DNA from 2 places in the Paralcaligenes sp. KSB-10 genome. Region 2 is predicted to be linked to the other one. Evidence: riboswitches for the same ligand, from Rfam matches in the RefSeq annotation. Region 2 holds a riboswitch; the other holds the start of a gene.
The links. A riboswitch is a leader RNA that binds a small molecule or an ion and turns the genes downstream of it on or off. The one in region 2 is predicted to bind cobalamin.
Positions count from the first base shown of each region.

Region 1 (7,615 bases), 800 kb from region 2:
TCTGTGCGGACGGTTCTTTCTATTAAGACGCCGCAGGGTGGGCGGTGCTGTGCAGTCCGGCACGTCCAGCGGTCGTGGTGCTACGCACCCCGACTGCCCGGGTCTGCCTCGTCCAGGCGGGCGTCGGGCCAACTCGCGTCGCCCCGCGTTGCGGGTCGCCACTCAAACAGGGCCCGCCGAAAGCCCCCGCCTTCCCTTCGTCAGCACCCGGCGCTGGACTACCGCCGGACTACACAGCACCGCCCACCCTGCGGCTTGCGTTGAGGCAATGCATAGAGAAGAAGCATTGGGGTCATGCACCGAGAGAAACGTTGAGGTCATGCATCGAGGTATACGCTGAGTCGGCAAGTTCATTCCAGGCATGCCATTACGTGAGCCGTCTATCGGGGCTTGGGGTCAGGACCGGCGTAAGGCGTGCGCCGGATGCTACCGTAGGGAAGGCGGGGGCTTTCGGCGGGCCATGTTTGAGCGTAGCCGCGCCAGCGGCGTAGCGAGTTTGGCCCGACGCCCGCCTGGACGAGGTAGATCCGGATCAAGCACGCCGTGCCGGGCCTGACCCCAAGCCCCGATAGACGGCGGCTTTAAATACCAAACCGTAAATACCAAAGCTACCAAAACATCGAATCCCGCAAACACTCGAACCAAAAATGCATCAGGCTTCGAGTCCTGTTCCGGTTGCTTCCCGCCGAGCCTGCGCAGGATGCGGTTTGGCATCCCGCTCCCCAATCAATTGACGTGAATTCCCAATTTCTTGATAGCCACGGACCATTCGCTGAGCTGGCTATCGATAAAAGCCTTCAGTTCCTGGGGAGTGCTGCTTTGCGGCGTAGCGCCTTCGGACTTGAAGCTGGTTTGCAGCTTTTTTGATCCCATGACCTTGACCACCGCCGCGTTGAGCTGCTTGATAATCGAGTCTGGAGTGCCCGCGGGGGCCAGCAATGCATTCCAGGTGTTGATATCGTAGCCTGGGAAATTCTTGTTTTCCGCGAGTGTAGGGACATCGGGCAATTCAGAAGAGCGCGTTTTAGTGGTTACGGCAAGGGCAGTCAGCTTGCCGCCCTTGACTTGCGGCAGGGCGGCCGGCAGTGTGGCGAAACTGTATTGCACATCGCCGCTCATCACGGCCGTATTGGCCAGTGCGCCGCCCCGATAGGGAACGTGCACCACATCGAGATGGGCTTGATTGGCGAACATCGCGCCGGCGACATGGACCGGCGAGCCATTCCCGCTCGATGAGTAATTGAATGTGCCCGGCTTCGCTCTGGCCGCGGCGACCAGATCGTCGACGGATTTGTATTTTAATTTCGGATTGCTGACCAGCACCAGAGGGATGGACGCCAGCATGGAGATCGGAGCGAATCCCTTGACGGGATCGTAGCCCAGTTTTTTGTACAAAGCCGGGTTGATGCCGTGGCTGGAAACGGTAGCGATGAATACGGTGTAGCCGTCGGGCTTTGAGTTTTCAACATAAGCCGCCGCGATGCTGCCGGCGGCTCCCGGCTTGTTTTCAACCACCACCGAGGTCTTCAATTCGTTGGATAATTGCTCGCCCAGCGCTCTGGCCAGAATGTCGGTGGTGCCGCCGGCCGCGTATCCGACGATGATCCGTATGGGTTGGTCCGGATAGGCGGCCCAGGCGCCTGAAGCGCTGAACGCCAATGCTGCTGCGGACAATATATATTTGCCTACCTTCATTTATTTCTCCTTTGCTGGGGGTATTAACGGCCTTTGAATTGAGGCTGTCTTTTTTGTGCGAACGCGTTCTTGCCTTCTTTGTAGTCCTCGCTTTCGAAACACTTGAGGACCAGCTCTTTCATTTCATCGGGATCGATATGAGCGGAGCGGTCTGCCAATAACCGGATCATTTTCTTGCCTACCTCCACCGTCAGGGGCGCGTTGGAATTGATTTTCTGCAAGTAGCTGTCGACCAGGGCATGCAGCTCCCCTTTGGCGCAAACCGCGTGCACCAGACCTCTTGCCCTGGCTTCTTCAGCGTTGTATTTGGCCGCGGTAATGAATATGTCCAGCGCGTTGGCGATACCGGTGGCGCGCACCAGGTTCTGGATGGCCGTAAAGCGATACCCCAGGCCCAGGCGTGCGGCAGGAATGGAAAAGACCGATGTATCGCTCGCCAGCCTGATATCGCAGCACAGCGCAATGTTCAGTCCGCCGCCTATGCAGTAGCCGTCGATCCGGGCAATGATGGGTTTGCTGAAATTCTGGATGGCCAACTGCGCTGCTTCGGCCACGATTTCATATTCTTCAACGGCTGAAACGCCGGTTCGCAGTGCTTCGAACTGGGAAATATTGGCTCCGCTTACGAAAGCCTTTTCGCCGGCGCCAGTGAGGACCACCACCCGTATATCGGCATCGTCCTCGAAGGCTTTCAGGGCCTTGGGCAGTGCCGCCCACATATCGAATGAAACAGCATTGTGTTTGGCGGGGTCGTTGAAGGTGATCCACCCGGTTCGGCCCTCACGCTCGACGATCAATTGATTGGTGATCTGGCCTTCAAACAAACGTACTCTACTCATGTTTATCCTTCGATTTCAAATAACTGTATCCGGTCATGCCATTGCTTAAATGCGTGCGCATCGCCCGCCGGGCCTGTTCGGCGTCCTGGCGCTTGATGGCCTCGAAAATTGCGTGATGTTCGTTTTCGATGTGACCGATACGCTCCGTGCCAGTGGAGCTGTGGCGGAGTGTGCGGACAGCGTTATGGATCACGTAGCTCAAGTGCTCCATCAGCCGGATGAAGTAGGGGTTGTTGGAACATTTGGTGACCGCGAGATGGAAATTCACCGCCGCATCGGTGCCTCGTTCCCAGTCTCCGCCCGACTGGTCCGTTCTGATCAGGGATGCTTCAAGCGTGGCCAGTTGCTCGTCGGTACGATGCTCGGCCGCCAGGGCCGCCGCACCGGATTCGATTTCTATGCGCAACTGGTACATCTGCATTAACTGATCGATATTGAGCAGGTCTTCTGTAAATACTTCGAATTTTTTTGCGCCCGCGTTGTCGGCGACAAACGATCCCATGCCGCGGCGGGTTTCAATCAGGCCATTGAGCTTAAGTCGTGCAATGGCCTCCCTGACTACATTGCGGCTGACCTTGAAGCTTTCGGACAGCTCGTATTCGGTGGGCAGCTTCTCTCCCTCCTTGAAATCGCCGGCAATAATTCTCAGCCTGATTTGCCGTGCGATGGCGTCGGGCAGGTTCTTGGGTCGATCGAATGCAGCAAACATGATTCAGCTCGTAAAAGTTGCGGATACCGGATTAAATCACTCCGTCGACTTTCAGCGTCTTGATTTGTTCGGGTGACAGGCCAAGCGAGGCGAAAATCTGGTCATTGTGCTCGCCCTGTTCCGGAGCCGGTGTCAATTCTCCTGTTGTTGAGCGGCTGAATTTCACGGCTTGTCCCATGATTTGTATATCGCCCAGCTTGGGGTGTTTCACATGCTGGGCCATCTCCAGATGCCGTACCTGCTCGTTCTGGAATGTTTGATCCATCGTCAGGATGGGGCCGCAGGGGACGCCTTCGCTGTTCATCAAGGCGATCCATTCCTCGGTTGGCCTCGATTGGGTCCGCTGTGCGATGGCCTCGGCCAGCGCCTTGCGGTTTGCCGCGCGCAAGGGAACGGTTACGAACCGCGCATCGCTCGTCAATTCTTCCGCCCCTATCACTTTGCATAAGCGAGCGAACATATCGTTGCCCATGGCGGCAATGTTCATATGGCCGTTTTGAGTAGGAAATACGCCTGTCGGGCTGCTGGTAGGGTGATCGTTGCCGCTTTGAGCCGGAATTTCCTTCTTCATCAACCAACGCATAGCCTGAAAATCCATCATCCAGACTTGCGATTGCAGGAGTGAGGTCTGTACCCACTGGCCTTCGCCCGACTGCTCGCGCTCCAACAGGGCGATAAAAATCCCTATCGCGCAGAACAGGCCGGCAGTCAGATCGGCGACAGGGATTCCGGCGCGCATGGGGCCGCGGCCGGGTTCTCCGGTGACGGACATCATGCCGCCTATGCCTTGCGCGATCTGATCCAGGCCGGGCCGTTTGCTATAGGGGCCATCCTGGCCGAAACCCGAAACACTGGCGTAGACGATGCGGGGGTTGATCTTCTTCAGGGATTCATAATCGATCCCCAATTGATGCTTGACGCTGGGTCGATAATTTTCCACGACTACATCGGCTTTTTTCACAAGCTCCAGAAACAAGGCCTTGCCTTGAGGGTGTTTCAGGTTCAGGGTGATGCTTTTTTTATTTCGGTGCGTGTTTTGATAGTCGGCAACCTGGGCAGAGCCGCCGGGTTTGTCGTCTTCTTTAAGGCTGGGGTCTTCGATTTTGATGACATTGGCGCCCCAGTCCGCAAATTGCCGCACCGCGGCGGGCCCCGACCGGACGCGAGTCAGGTCCAGGACAGTAAAACGTTCTAGTGGCTTCACGGAGACATTCCTTGGGAGGCAGTTGTAGGTTGTTGGACATTCTACATATTCGCCAGGCCAGTCGTCAATATGCCTTGATTTCGTTTTCGATTGCCTTGGTTTCAATTCTGTATATAGAATTATTTATTGCAAATATCTTATATAATGAAATTGTTGTATGTGTGATTTTTAGTTTTGACAATACACAACTTTGTATACGTTTCCGTGCATGAACATAATTTAGTGGCTTTCAATTGATGAGACCGAATTGAAATCAATGCCTGCAGGCTCATTCCGGCCACTAAGTCCATGCCGTTACCGCGTCATAACGTTTGGAAGCTGGTGTAAATCCAGCGCGGTCGCGCCACTGTTACCGGTTGCACATCAACCGGAAGTCAGACCCGGACGTTGTATTCTTTATTTCATTTTTTGGGGCGCGAAACCCCTGGGGGTGGCAGCATGGACGCTGTTCGCATTACGATTCCTTTCATCAGAACTATTTCCTGTCTCTCCATTCGCTCACGCGCCGGCTGCGGGCTTGTGCCTTGCTAGCGGGCGTCAAAACACGCCCTGAATCCTGAAAAATCCGGGTAACAGCCGGAAAGTCAAATTCAATAGAATGGAATTCAAATGAAAATACGGAAAATAGCGGGCGCATTGGGCGCCGAGATTTCGAACATCGATCTATCCGCCGGACTTGGGCCCGCGCAGGCAGGGGATATCCGGCAGGCGCTGCTGGATCACCAGGTTATTTTCCTGCGTGAGCAGGATCTCACGCCGCAGCAATTTCTGGATTTTGCGCGGGCGATGGGAGAACCAGTCGAATATCCGTTCGTCAGGGGAATAGAAGGTTTTCCGCAAATCATCGAAGTCAAAAAGCTTGAAAACGAAAAGGTGAATTTCGGCGGGGTCTGGCACTCGGACACTACTTATCTCGAAGTGCCTCCCATGGGTTCGATGCTGCTGTCGCGCGAAGTGCCGCCCTACGGTGGCGACACGCTTTTCGCCAATCAGCAGCTTGCTTATGAGACCTTGTCCGACACCATGAAGGGCCTGCTCGATGGCCTCATCGGCATCAGCACATCGGCCAAAGCCGATGTCTCGCGTACGCGTGAGGACCGTATCAGAACGGACGGCAAGAACGACATTCGCCAAGACTATATAGCCGAGCATCCCATTGTTCGTACACATCCCGAAACCGGACGCAAAAGCCTTTATGTGAACATTGCGCACACGGCGGGCATCAAAGGCATGACCGACGAGGAATCCACCCCCATACTCCAGTTTTTGTTCCAGCACCAGATCCGGCCGGAATTCACCTGCCGTTTTGTGTGGACGCGGCATGCTATCGCGTTCTGGGACAATCGCTGCGCCATGCATAATCCGGTCAATGACTATCACGGCTTTCGACGCTCCATGCTCCGGATCACGCTCAAGGGCGACCGGCCGCGCTGAGGGCTTGCTGAATACCCCAGGATAAAACAGTCGCCTTGCCACCCTGGGGCGCACGCAATGGCCGATACTGCTTCCTCATCTATATGCGGCATTCGGCCGACGGGGGAAGCGTATGTCCTTGGCAGTGTTGGCGAGCCGGGCTTTATATGGCCTCGAGGCCTTGCCGGTACGCGTTGAGGTCCATGTGGGGCCAGGCCTGCCGGCCTTCAATGTCGTGGGCCTGCCCGATACCGGTGTGCGGGAAAGCCGCGAGCGTGTGCGTTCGGCGATTATCAGCAGCGGACTGGAATTTCCGGCCGGGCGCATCACGGTCAACCTGGCACCCGCCGATCTTCCCAAGGAATCGGGCCGTTTCGACCTCCCCATAGCGCTTGGAGTTCTGCTGGCTTCGGGCCAGGTTTCCGTCTCCGACGGCGGTGCGTCCGGAGCGGCGGCTGAAATCGATCTGTCCGGGTACGTATTTGCCGGCGAGCTGTCTCTGACCGGCGCGGTGGTCTCTGTCGGTGCGCCGCTGGCCATAGCGCTGGCCGTGGCGCGCACTGAGCCCTCGGCCTGCCTTGTATTGCCGACAGCCTGCGCAGGCGTCGCGGCTCGCGTGCCGGGCCTGACGGTGTTGGCGGCCAGTAGTCTGCTGGATGTTGTCGCGCATTTCTCGGGAATGGCCAATTTACCAGTGGCCCAGGCCGCCGTATTGCCTGCCGGTACACCCAAGGCGCCATGCCTGTCCGATGTGCGCGGGCAGACCATGGCTCGCCGCGCGCTGGAAATTGCGGCGGCGGGAGGGCATAGCTTGCTGATGGCGGGGCCTCCGGGAACCGGGAAAAGCATGCTGGCGCACCGCCTGCCGGGTTTGCTGCCGCGCTTGAACTCGCAGCAGGCCCTTGAAGTGGCTGCCTTGAGCAGTATCAGCGGCCGCGAGCACTCCATCAGTAATTTTCCGCCATTTCGAGCGCCCCATCACTCCGCCTCCGCGGCGGCTTTGGTGGGCGGGGGCATGTATCCCAAACCGGGCGAAATCAGCATGGCTCATCACGGGGTTCTGTTCCTCGACGAGTTGCCCGAGTTCGAGCGGCGCGTGCTGGAATCCCTGCGCGAACCCATCGAAACAGGCTGGGTCTCGATTGCCCGTTCATCGAGAACACTTATGTTTCCCGCTTCCTTTCAACTGATTGCGGCCATGAATCCTTGTCCTTGCGGCTGGCTGGGACATAAAAGGATGCGTTGCGTATGCAGCCCGGATCGAATTGAAAAGTATCGCGGCAAACTGTCGGGGCCCTTGCTCGACCGTATCGACCTGCAAATAGCATTGGTTGCGGCCGATGGCGACTGGCTGGAAGCTCCTGTAGGTGAAGCCTCCGAGCCGGTGCGCGAGCGGGTGGAGCGCTGCCGCGAGCGTCAGATCATGCGGCAGGCTCAACCCAATGCCAAACTCGGTGTTGGCGATCTGGATACATATTGCGTGTTGGAAGAGGGTGCCAAAACACTGCTCAAGCAGGCCATGCTGCGCTGGAATTGGTCGGCGCGCGTGGTGCATCGTGTGCTGCGGGTAGCGCGCACGCTGGCCGACCTGAGCTCGCTCGAAGTCATCGGGGCAATGCACATTGCAGAGGCGATACAATATCGCCAGCCATGGGGAAGCCGCCCCCATGATTGAGGCCGGAAGCTTCCGCTGCAAGCCACGAGCGGGGCGCGCGCCGCCCTGGTGTGTTGTTTACGACCCGCATAAAGGCCGCG
Region 1 is NZ_CP089848.1:346,548-354,162, forward strand. Features, by position in the region: gene LSG25_RS01560 (tripartite tricarboxylate transporter substrate binding protein) at 727-1,695, opposite strand; gene LSG25_RS01565 (enoyl-CoA hydratase) at 1,719-2,534, opposite strand; gene LSG25_RS01570 (FadR/GntR family transcriptional regulator) at 2,527-3,243, opposite strand; gene LSG25_RS01575 (CaiB/BaiF CoA-transferase family protein) at 3,275-4,447, opposite strand; adenosylcobalamin (AdoCbl) riboswitch at 4,734-4,884, shown strand; gene LSG25_RS01580 (TauD/TfdA family dioxygenase) at 5,057-5,881, shown strand; gene LSG25_RS01585 (YifB family Mg chelatase-like AAA ATPase) at 5,994-7,535, shown strand.
Region 1: another riboswitch for cobalamin. It lies ahead of LSG25_RS01580 (TauD/TfdA family dioxygenase); the one in region 2 lies ahead of LSG25_RS18335 (TonB-dependent receptor domain-containing protein).

Region 2 (7,615 bases):
CCTGTCGGTGTGCTGCTCCAGGAAGTAGCTGCCGCCCAGCGGATCGACCGTACGGGCAATCCCCGTTTCGTAGGCGATCATTTGTTGCGTGCGCACGGCAATTTCAGCGGAGAACTCAGTGGGGATCTGAAAGGCTTCATCGAAAGCGCACGTAAATATGGATTGCGCCCCGCCCATTACCGCCGCCATGGTTTCAACCGCCACACGCACGATATTGTTATAGGGCTGCGGAGCTACCAGGGAAGACCCGCCGCACACAACGCCAAACCGGAAATGCTGGGCTTTGGGATCCTTGACGCCATAGCGTTCCTTCATCAGTTTTGCCCACAGCCGGCGGCCTGCGCGGAACTTCGCTATTTCGTCGAAGAAATCCATGTGCACATAAAAGAAGAACGACAGGCGCTTGGCGAATTTTTCGACATCCCCTCCACGGCTCTGCAGCTCGTCGACATAAGCCAGGCCGTTGGCCAGCGTGTAGGCCATTTCCTCGACGGCGGTCGCCCCCGCGTCGCGCACATGGGCGCCGGCAATACTGATCGCGTTGAAACGCGGGGACACGTCGTTGGAATACAGGATGGAATCCGCGATGAGACGCATGGACGGCCGGACGGGGAATATCCAGGTGCCTCGCGCCACGTATTCCTTCAGGATGTCATTCTGAATGGTGCCGGTAAGTTTTTCACGCGCCACACCTTGCTTGTCGGCCACCGCAAGATACATGGCGTAGATGATGGCCGCCGTGCCATTGATGGTGAAGGAGGTCGAGATGCGCGATAAGTCTATCCCCTGGAAAAGAATCTCGGCTTCGCTCAGGTTGGATAGAGACACCCCGACTTTTCCGATTTCCGGCCGAGCCATGGAATCCGTCGGGTCAAAGCCGCATTGCGTCGGCAAATCGAGCGCAACGGATAAGCCCGTTTGACCTTGGGCCAACAAGAACTTGTAGCGCTCGTTCGACTCTTCGGCGGTGCCGAATCCGGAGTATTGCCGGATGGTCCACAACCTTCCCTGGTAGCCGTCCGGGAATATGCCCCGGGTAAAAGGATATTCCCCGGGCTTGCCAATATTTTCCGGGTGCACTGCCGAGGCATCCACTTGCGTGGGCACTTCAATACCCGCCGGGCTGGACAGCCCGACTGCCGGCGGCGCGAGTGCGCCCGCGTTCGATGTGGTTCCGTCTCGCGTCATTTCTTGCCCTTGGAAAGTATGTGGTCCGCTGCCTGCCAGTGATCGTCGTGAGTCCAGCTGGCGATCAAATGGCGCTGTTCGGCGTCGCGACGCTCGGTATAGGAGCGCCCCGTGCGCCAGGCATTTGCCTGTTCCTTGAGCGACCGCAAGATCAGACCGGAACGTTGAAGCAGGGGCTGGAGGAACTCCCGAACGTCCTGGCCTTCGGGCCCGTCGGTAATCACGGCATCGGCCAGACCCCAGTCGAGTGCCATTTCGGCATGGATCATTTCGCATCGCGACATCATGCGCAGCGCCCGGGAGGCCCCCACCAGACTGCATAAATCGGTGCCTCCGCCCCACGCCGGCGTAATGGCAAGCCTGGCATGGATAAAGCCAATGCGGGCTGGAGCGGAGATCATGCGCATATCGCAGGCCAGGGCAAGCTCGGCCCCGCCGCCGATGGCATCGCCATTCAGATAGGCGATCACGGGGGTTTTGCAGTTGCGCACGGAATCCAGCGCGCCGCGCGCTTCGCTGCTCATGGCCCGGGTTGCCTCCGGCGTGCGTACCGACGACAAATCGACGAGATCGCCTCCCGCCGCGAAATAGCGTTCGCCCGCTCCCTGTATGACAATGAACCGGGTATCGGCATCGTCGCCATAGCGCGTCACCGTATTCGATAACTCTTCAAGTACCGAGCGCGAGAGCGCATTGTGCTTGCCGGCGCGATTGATCGTCAGCCAAATCTGGCCGCCGCCGCGGTCAGTAACGAGTATGTCTTTGTTGCTTTCCATTGAGTATGCACTTCCGGTCTATGCCGTTTGACTACGCGATCATCAAAAATTGCGGTATCAGAGCTTGATATTCTGGATGCACGACAACAACTGCGCCGGAATGTCGCCCGCCTTTTGTTCCATCCGGTTAAGCGGCCCCGCAACGGCCACCGCCAGCGTCATGGAACCCCGTTGCAAGGGAGCCGCAATCGCCATCACCTCGTCCACGTTCTCGCCTCGCGTAATGCTGTAGCCCCTGTCACGGCTTGCATCGAGATCGGCCATCAGTTTCTTTGCCGAGGTAATGGTTTGATCGGTTGCCTGAGCCAACTCGCGCGAACCCAGCCAATTGCGCAGCTCTGTTTCAGGCATCAGGCTCAGCATTACCTTGCCGATGGAACTTGAGTGCAAAGGCTTGAAGTCGCCGGCCCGCGATGAGTAGCGGATAGTCTGCTGGCTTTCGACGACCAGCAGATACAACACGCGGTCATCCTGGCGCGTGCCGAGAATGACGGTTTCATTCGTTGCATCGCGCAAAGCCGTAAGCGCCGGGAGGCAGCGCGTGGCAATAGGATCATTGGCGTTGATTTCGCGAGCCATGTCCCATAGGCGCCGCGTTGGATAGGTTTCACGCGCGGACAGGAAATATAAAAGGCCATACTGTTCCAGGGAATGAACGACGCTGTGGCAGGTCGACAATGGGATGCTGGCCAAATGTGAGATTTCGGAGAGCGTCAATGGCCTGCCGGCGGCGCGAAAAGCCTCCAGCATGTCGAAAGGTCGGAGGGCGGAGCGGCTAGGGTTGGCGATCATGGAGTATTTACCTGTTGAAAGAATGGAAATAGATGGGGCCAAAAGCCATTGCGTGTTTCATTGGCTCTAGATTACATCCGATACGGTAATTTCACAATAATGAATTAATATCTATTAATATTCCAAATAAAGAATTAGAATATATTTAGCCACTTAAAGCCCACTATTTTTCCCATATAAGGAGCGCCAACAAGCACGTTGTAGTCTTGTGCTACATTTTCACCCTGAAAGAGGTGCTTTCGGAGCAGCAACACAACATCTTGACGAAGCCAGTACAAGAGCTGCCCTGCGAAAGTTAAACGGGAAACAGACTGCATGCTCCGCCCCCACAGGGCGGCGCGCGCACAAACTGTGCTGCCCCCGCAACGGTAAACATGCCCAGGCATGCCAGCCCGACACCGGCCCCGATCACGGCATTTAGCTCATTCGCCCGCTGCGCAAAAACGCGGCAAGTGGAATGATTTGTTCACCCATCAATAACGTGCGGGGACGCGCGTTATGTTCAGGCCACATAATGGAACTCAAACTCTCCCGGCGGACACTCGCCATTCTTTCCTGCTTTTCGCCCTTTGCCGCCTCGGCTCAGTCCACTCCCCCAGTACCCCAGCTCGGCAATATCGTCGTAACGGCCAGCCGCTCTGCGCAGCTGGAAAGAAACGTACTGGGCGACGTCACAGTGATCGATCACAATGAACTGCAACAAGCCGGCCAGAGCAGTGTGGCTGAAGTCCTGGCGCGACAGCCTGGTATCGAGTTCTACAATAACGGCGGCCCGCAAACCAATACCGGAGTATTTTTACGCGGGACCAACAGCAATCAGACCCTGGTCTTGGTCGACGGCCTGCGCATCAACGGCTCGACGACGGGTAGCGTCAACTGGAACACCATCGATCCCGCGACGATAGATCACATCGAGATCGTCCGGGGCGCCGCAAGCAGCCTCTACGGATCGGACGCCATTGGCGGCGTAATCAACATCATCACGAAAAAATCGGGCGAAGACCGCCCGCTCAGCGTATACGGCAATATCGGCTACGGCACCTACGATACGTTCAAATCCAGCCTGGGCTTTTCCGGGGCCAGCGATGGCTGGGACTACAGCCTGTCATCGAGCATGGCGGAAAGCAGCGGCTTCAATGCAACCACTGCCTCGAATTTCTCGTACAACAAAGATGCGGACGGCTATTCGCAGCACACCCTGGCGGGATCGCTGGGATATCGCTGGCGGCCAGGACATCATATCGGCATTACCGCCTATAACGGCTATATCCGCGGCGATTACGATGCGGGCGGCATCAGTCCCGCCTATGCCATTACCCGCCAGCAAATCTACTCCCTGACCAGCACCGATGACGTCACCGATTACTGGCAAAGCGTCTTGCGTTTCGGCTTCAGCCGGGATCAAGGAGACGACCGGGCCTATCAGTCTATCTATGGCAGCCTGCAGCGCTCGTATTCGTGGCAAAACAACTTTCAACTAAGCAAAAACCAGCGCCTGTCGCTCATACTCGAACGCCTCGAAGAAAGAGCCATAGCCTCTACCGCCTATTCGGCCGATGCACGCAATACCAACGCCGCCGGGCTGGTTTATCGCGGCGATTTTGGACGCAACCATGTTCAGGCCAGCGTCCGCAACGACAATATATCGGGCTACGGCAACGAAACCACCGGCGGACTGGCATACGATTTTGACCTCAGCGACCAGTGGCGAGTGGGTGTGGCGGGCAACACGGGCTTCAAGGCGCCCACCTTTGCCGACCTGTATACCCCCATGGCCTTCGGCTATCAGGGCAACCCGAACCTCAAACCCGAGAAGTCCAGGAATATCGAAGCGAGCCTTCGCTATGAAACCGACACCACTCGCCTAAGCGTGGTGGCCTATCAAAACAAGGTCCGCGACCTGATCAACGGTTATGTATGCCCGGCCGACTCGGCATTCTGCACCGCTGAAAATATTGATTCGGCCACCATCCGCGGCGTAACGCTCTCGGGCCAGCGGCGCTTTGGCAATACCACGGTCCGGGCCAGCGCCGACTTCCAGAACCCGAAAAACGACGCCGACAGCAATCAGTTGCCCTGGCGTGCGCGGCAGATCTACCGGGCCAGCGCCGATCAGCGCATCGGGCAGTGGACGCTCGGCACCGAATACATGTTTGTCGGAAAACGCTACGATAACGCGGCCAACACCACCCCTCTGGGCGGCTACAGCCTTTGGAACCTGACGGCGAACTATGAATTCAATCGACACTTCACCGTGCAGCTCCGCTGGAACAATGTGCTGAACAAAGACTACGCCAATGCCTATGCTTACAACACGCCGGGCTCCAATGTGTTCGTCAATCTTGCCTGGCGCATGTAGCTGGCTGCGGCCTTGCGTGCTGGCGCTTTGCAGCATGGCGTTCGCAGCCCGGGCTGCCACCGGCACCCCGCAAGCACCGCAGAGCATCGGCGCAATATCCCCCCGACCGGCGATGCGGGCTATTACGCTTGCGCCGCACCTGACTGAGCTGATGTACGCGGCGGGCGCCGGCAACAGAATCGTCGCCACCGTGACCAGCAGCGATTACCCCGCCAGCGCCAAACTCATACCAAGGATAGGCAACGGTTTGAGCGTCAACATCGAACAGGTCCTGGCCCTCAAGCCCGATATCGTATTGGCGTGGCAGCCATCGGGAGCGGCCCAGACTCTCGCCCCTACGCTCGCGGCGCTGCATATCCCGCTGATTTACATGGCTCCCCGGCAATTGCAGGATATTCCCGCGGACATCGTGAAGCTCGGTGAACTGTTCGGCACCCAGGCCAGTGCCAGGCCTCAGGCGGCCGCATTGAGCCGGCGGCTTGCCGCGTTGGCGGCAAAGTATTCGGGGCGCCGCGTCGTTTCGGCATTCATCGAGGTTGGAACGGCACCGCTCTACACGATAGGGCACGATCCCCTGATCAACGACACCCTGCGGCTGTGCGGCGGGGTGAATGTCTATGCGCATACCGCGCTGGCAGCACCCCAGATCAGCGTCGAAAATGTGCTGGTCAAGCAGCCGGATGTCATCATCACCGCGGCGTCCCAGCCCACAAGCCAGGCACAGCGGCTTGCGTATTGGTCGCGCTTGCGATTGCCGGCCGCACTCAAGCATCATGTTTACGCGATCGACCCCGATGAACTGTTCAGGCCCGGGCCACGCCTTATCGCCGCCGGCGAAAAGCTGTGCCGGGAGCTGGATTGGGCTCGCTGAGGCTCCCTGTCCCGCGCCTTCCCGATTCAAAGCCATCTTGCCGCTGCCGTACGCCACGGCGGTAAATCGTTTATTCTCTCAGCCTTGACGCGGCAGCGCGGCTCGCCCGGCCACGGAATGCCCGATTCCTAATCCAGATAAGCAAACCACATGATCCCCAATACGCTCACCATCGCCGGCGTAGACCCCTCCGGAGGCGCCGGCATACTGGCCGACATCAAAACCATGAGTGCCCTGGGGGCCTATGGCATGGCGGTCGTGGCCGCGCTGACCGCACAAAATACCCGGACGGTTGCCGGCATTTTGCCGATCCCGCCCGCTTTCGTCGCCGAGCAAATCGACACACTATTCGCCGATGTACGCGTGGATGCCGTGAAAATCGGCATGCTGGGCCAACAAGCCGTGATACGGGCCGTCGCCGAACGGCTTGCCCATTGGCAGCCGGGACATCTGGTCATCGACCCTGTCATGGTAGCCAAAAGCGGCGATCACCTGCTGGAGCGCCAAGCGATCCACGAACTGCGCGACAATCTGCTGCCGCTGGCCACGATACTCACACCCAATCTCCCGGAAGCGGGGGTATTGCTTGGCTCCAGTGCGGTGGAAAGCCTGAAGGAAATGCGCAGGGTCGCGGAAAAGCTGCGGCGGCTGCTCAACGACCGCGGCGAGCGCTGGGTATTCCTGAAAGGCGGCCATTTGCCGGGCGATGACACCATCGATATCCTGTACGATGGCGATCGCCTGATCGAATTGCCGGGACAGCGCATCGACACACCCAATACCCATGGAACCGGCTGCACCCTGTCGGCCGCTCTTGCCGCGCTCCTGCCCCAGGCAAACGATGTGCCCGAGGCGGCGCGGCGCGCCAAAGCGTATCTCGTCGCGGCCATCGCCAAGTCCTCGGCCCTGGCCGTCGGCAAGGGGCACGGACCCGTTCATCACTTCCATGAATGGTGGTAGCCCTATAATGCGCAGCACAGCCCTCGTCCCAGACGCCGGGGGCCGGGCCCGCCGCCCGTCGATTCGCCCCAATGCCCCGCGCTTTATTCAATTTTCCCGGCATCGGGCAATGACGGCAGCGAATTAGTACAATACCGTACCTTTGATCAGCCTTGCATGCCTAGCCTATGAACGTTACAGCCCCCTCCGAAATTGAACTCGCTCGCTTCAATATGATCGAGCAACAAATCCGGCCATGGGAGGTATTGGATTCCCGCGTCCTGGAAGGGTTGTTTGCAATCCGGCGCGAACGCTTCGTTCCTCCGGCCATGCAGGGCCTGGCTTTTTCAGACGTCGAACTGCCGCTGGAAATCAATTCGGTCAACACACGGGAAACCATGCTCTGCCCCAAGGTCGAAGCACGCCTGGCCCAGGAACTGCAGCTCAAGCCCAGCGATTGCGTGCTCGAAATCGGCACCGGCTCGGGCTATCAGGCAGCCCTGCTGGGATATCTCGCCCAACAGGTAACCAGTATCGAAATCAATAGCCGCCTGGCCGCCTTCGCGCAGCAAAACCTGCAGCGTAACCACGTTACCAATGTCAAGGTCGAAACGGGCGACGGGCATGCCGGATGGGGCACTACCGAATACGACGCGATCCTGGTCACCGGTTCGGTTCCCACCGTGCCCG
Region 2 is NZ_CP089848.1:3,998,412-4,006,026, reverse strand. Features, by position in the region: gene LSG25_RS18350 (methylmalonyl-CoA mutase) at 1-1,188, opposite strand, end outside; gene LSG25_RS18345 (enoyl-CoA hydratase/isomerase family protein) at 1,185-1,964, opposite strand; gene LSG25_RS18340 (IclR family transcriptional regulator) at 2,022-2,756, opposite strand; cobalamin riboswitch at 3,006-3,178, shown strand; gene LSG25_RS18335 (TonB-dependent receptor domain-containing protein) at 3,271-5,115, shown strand; gene LSG25_RS18330 (cobalamin-binding protein) at 5,150-5,986, shown strand; gene thiD (bifunctional hydroxymethylpyrimidine kinase/phosphomethylpyrimidine kinase) at 6,137-6,946, shown strand; gene LSG25_RS18320 (protein-L-isoaspartate O-methyltransferase) at 7,114-7,615, shown strand, end outside.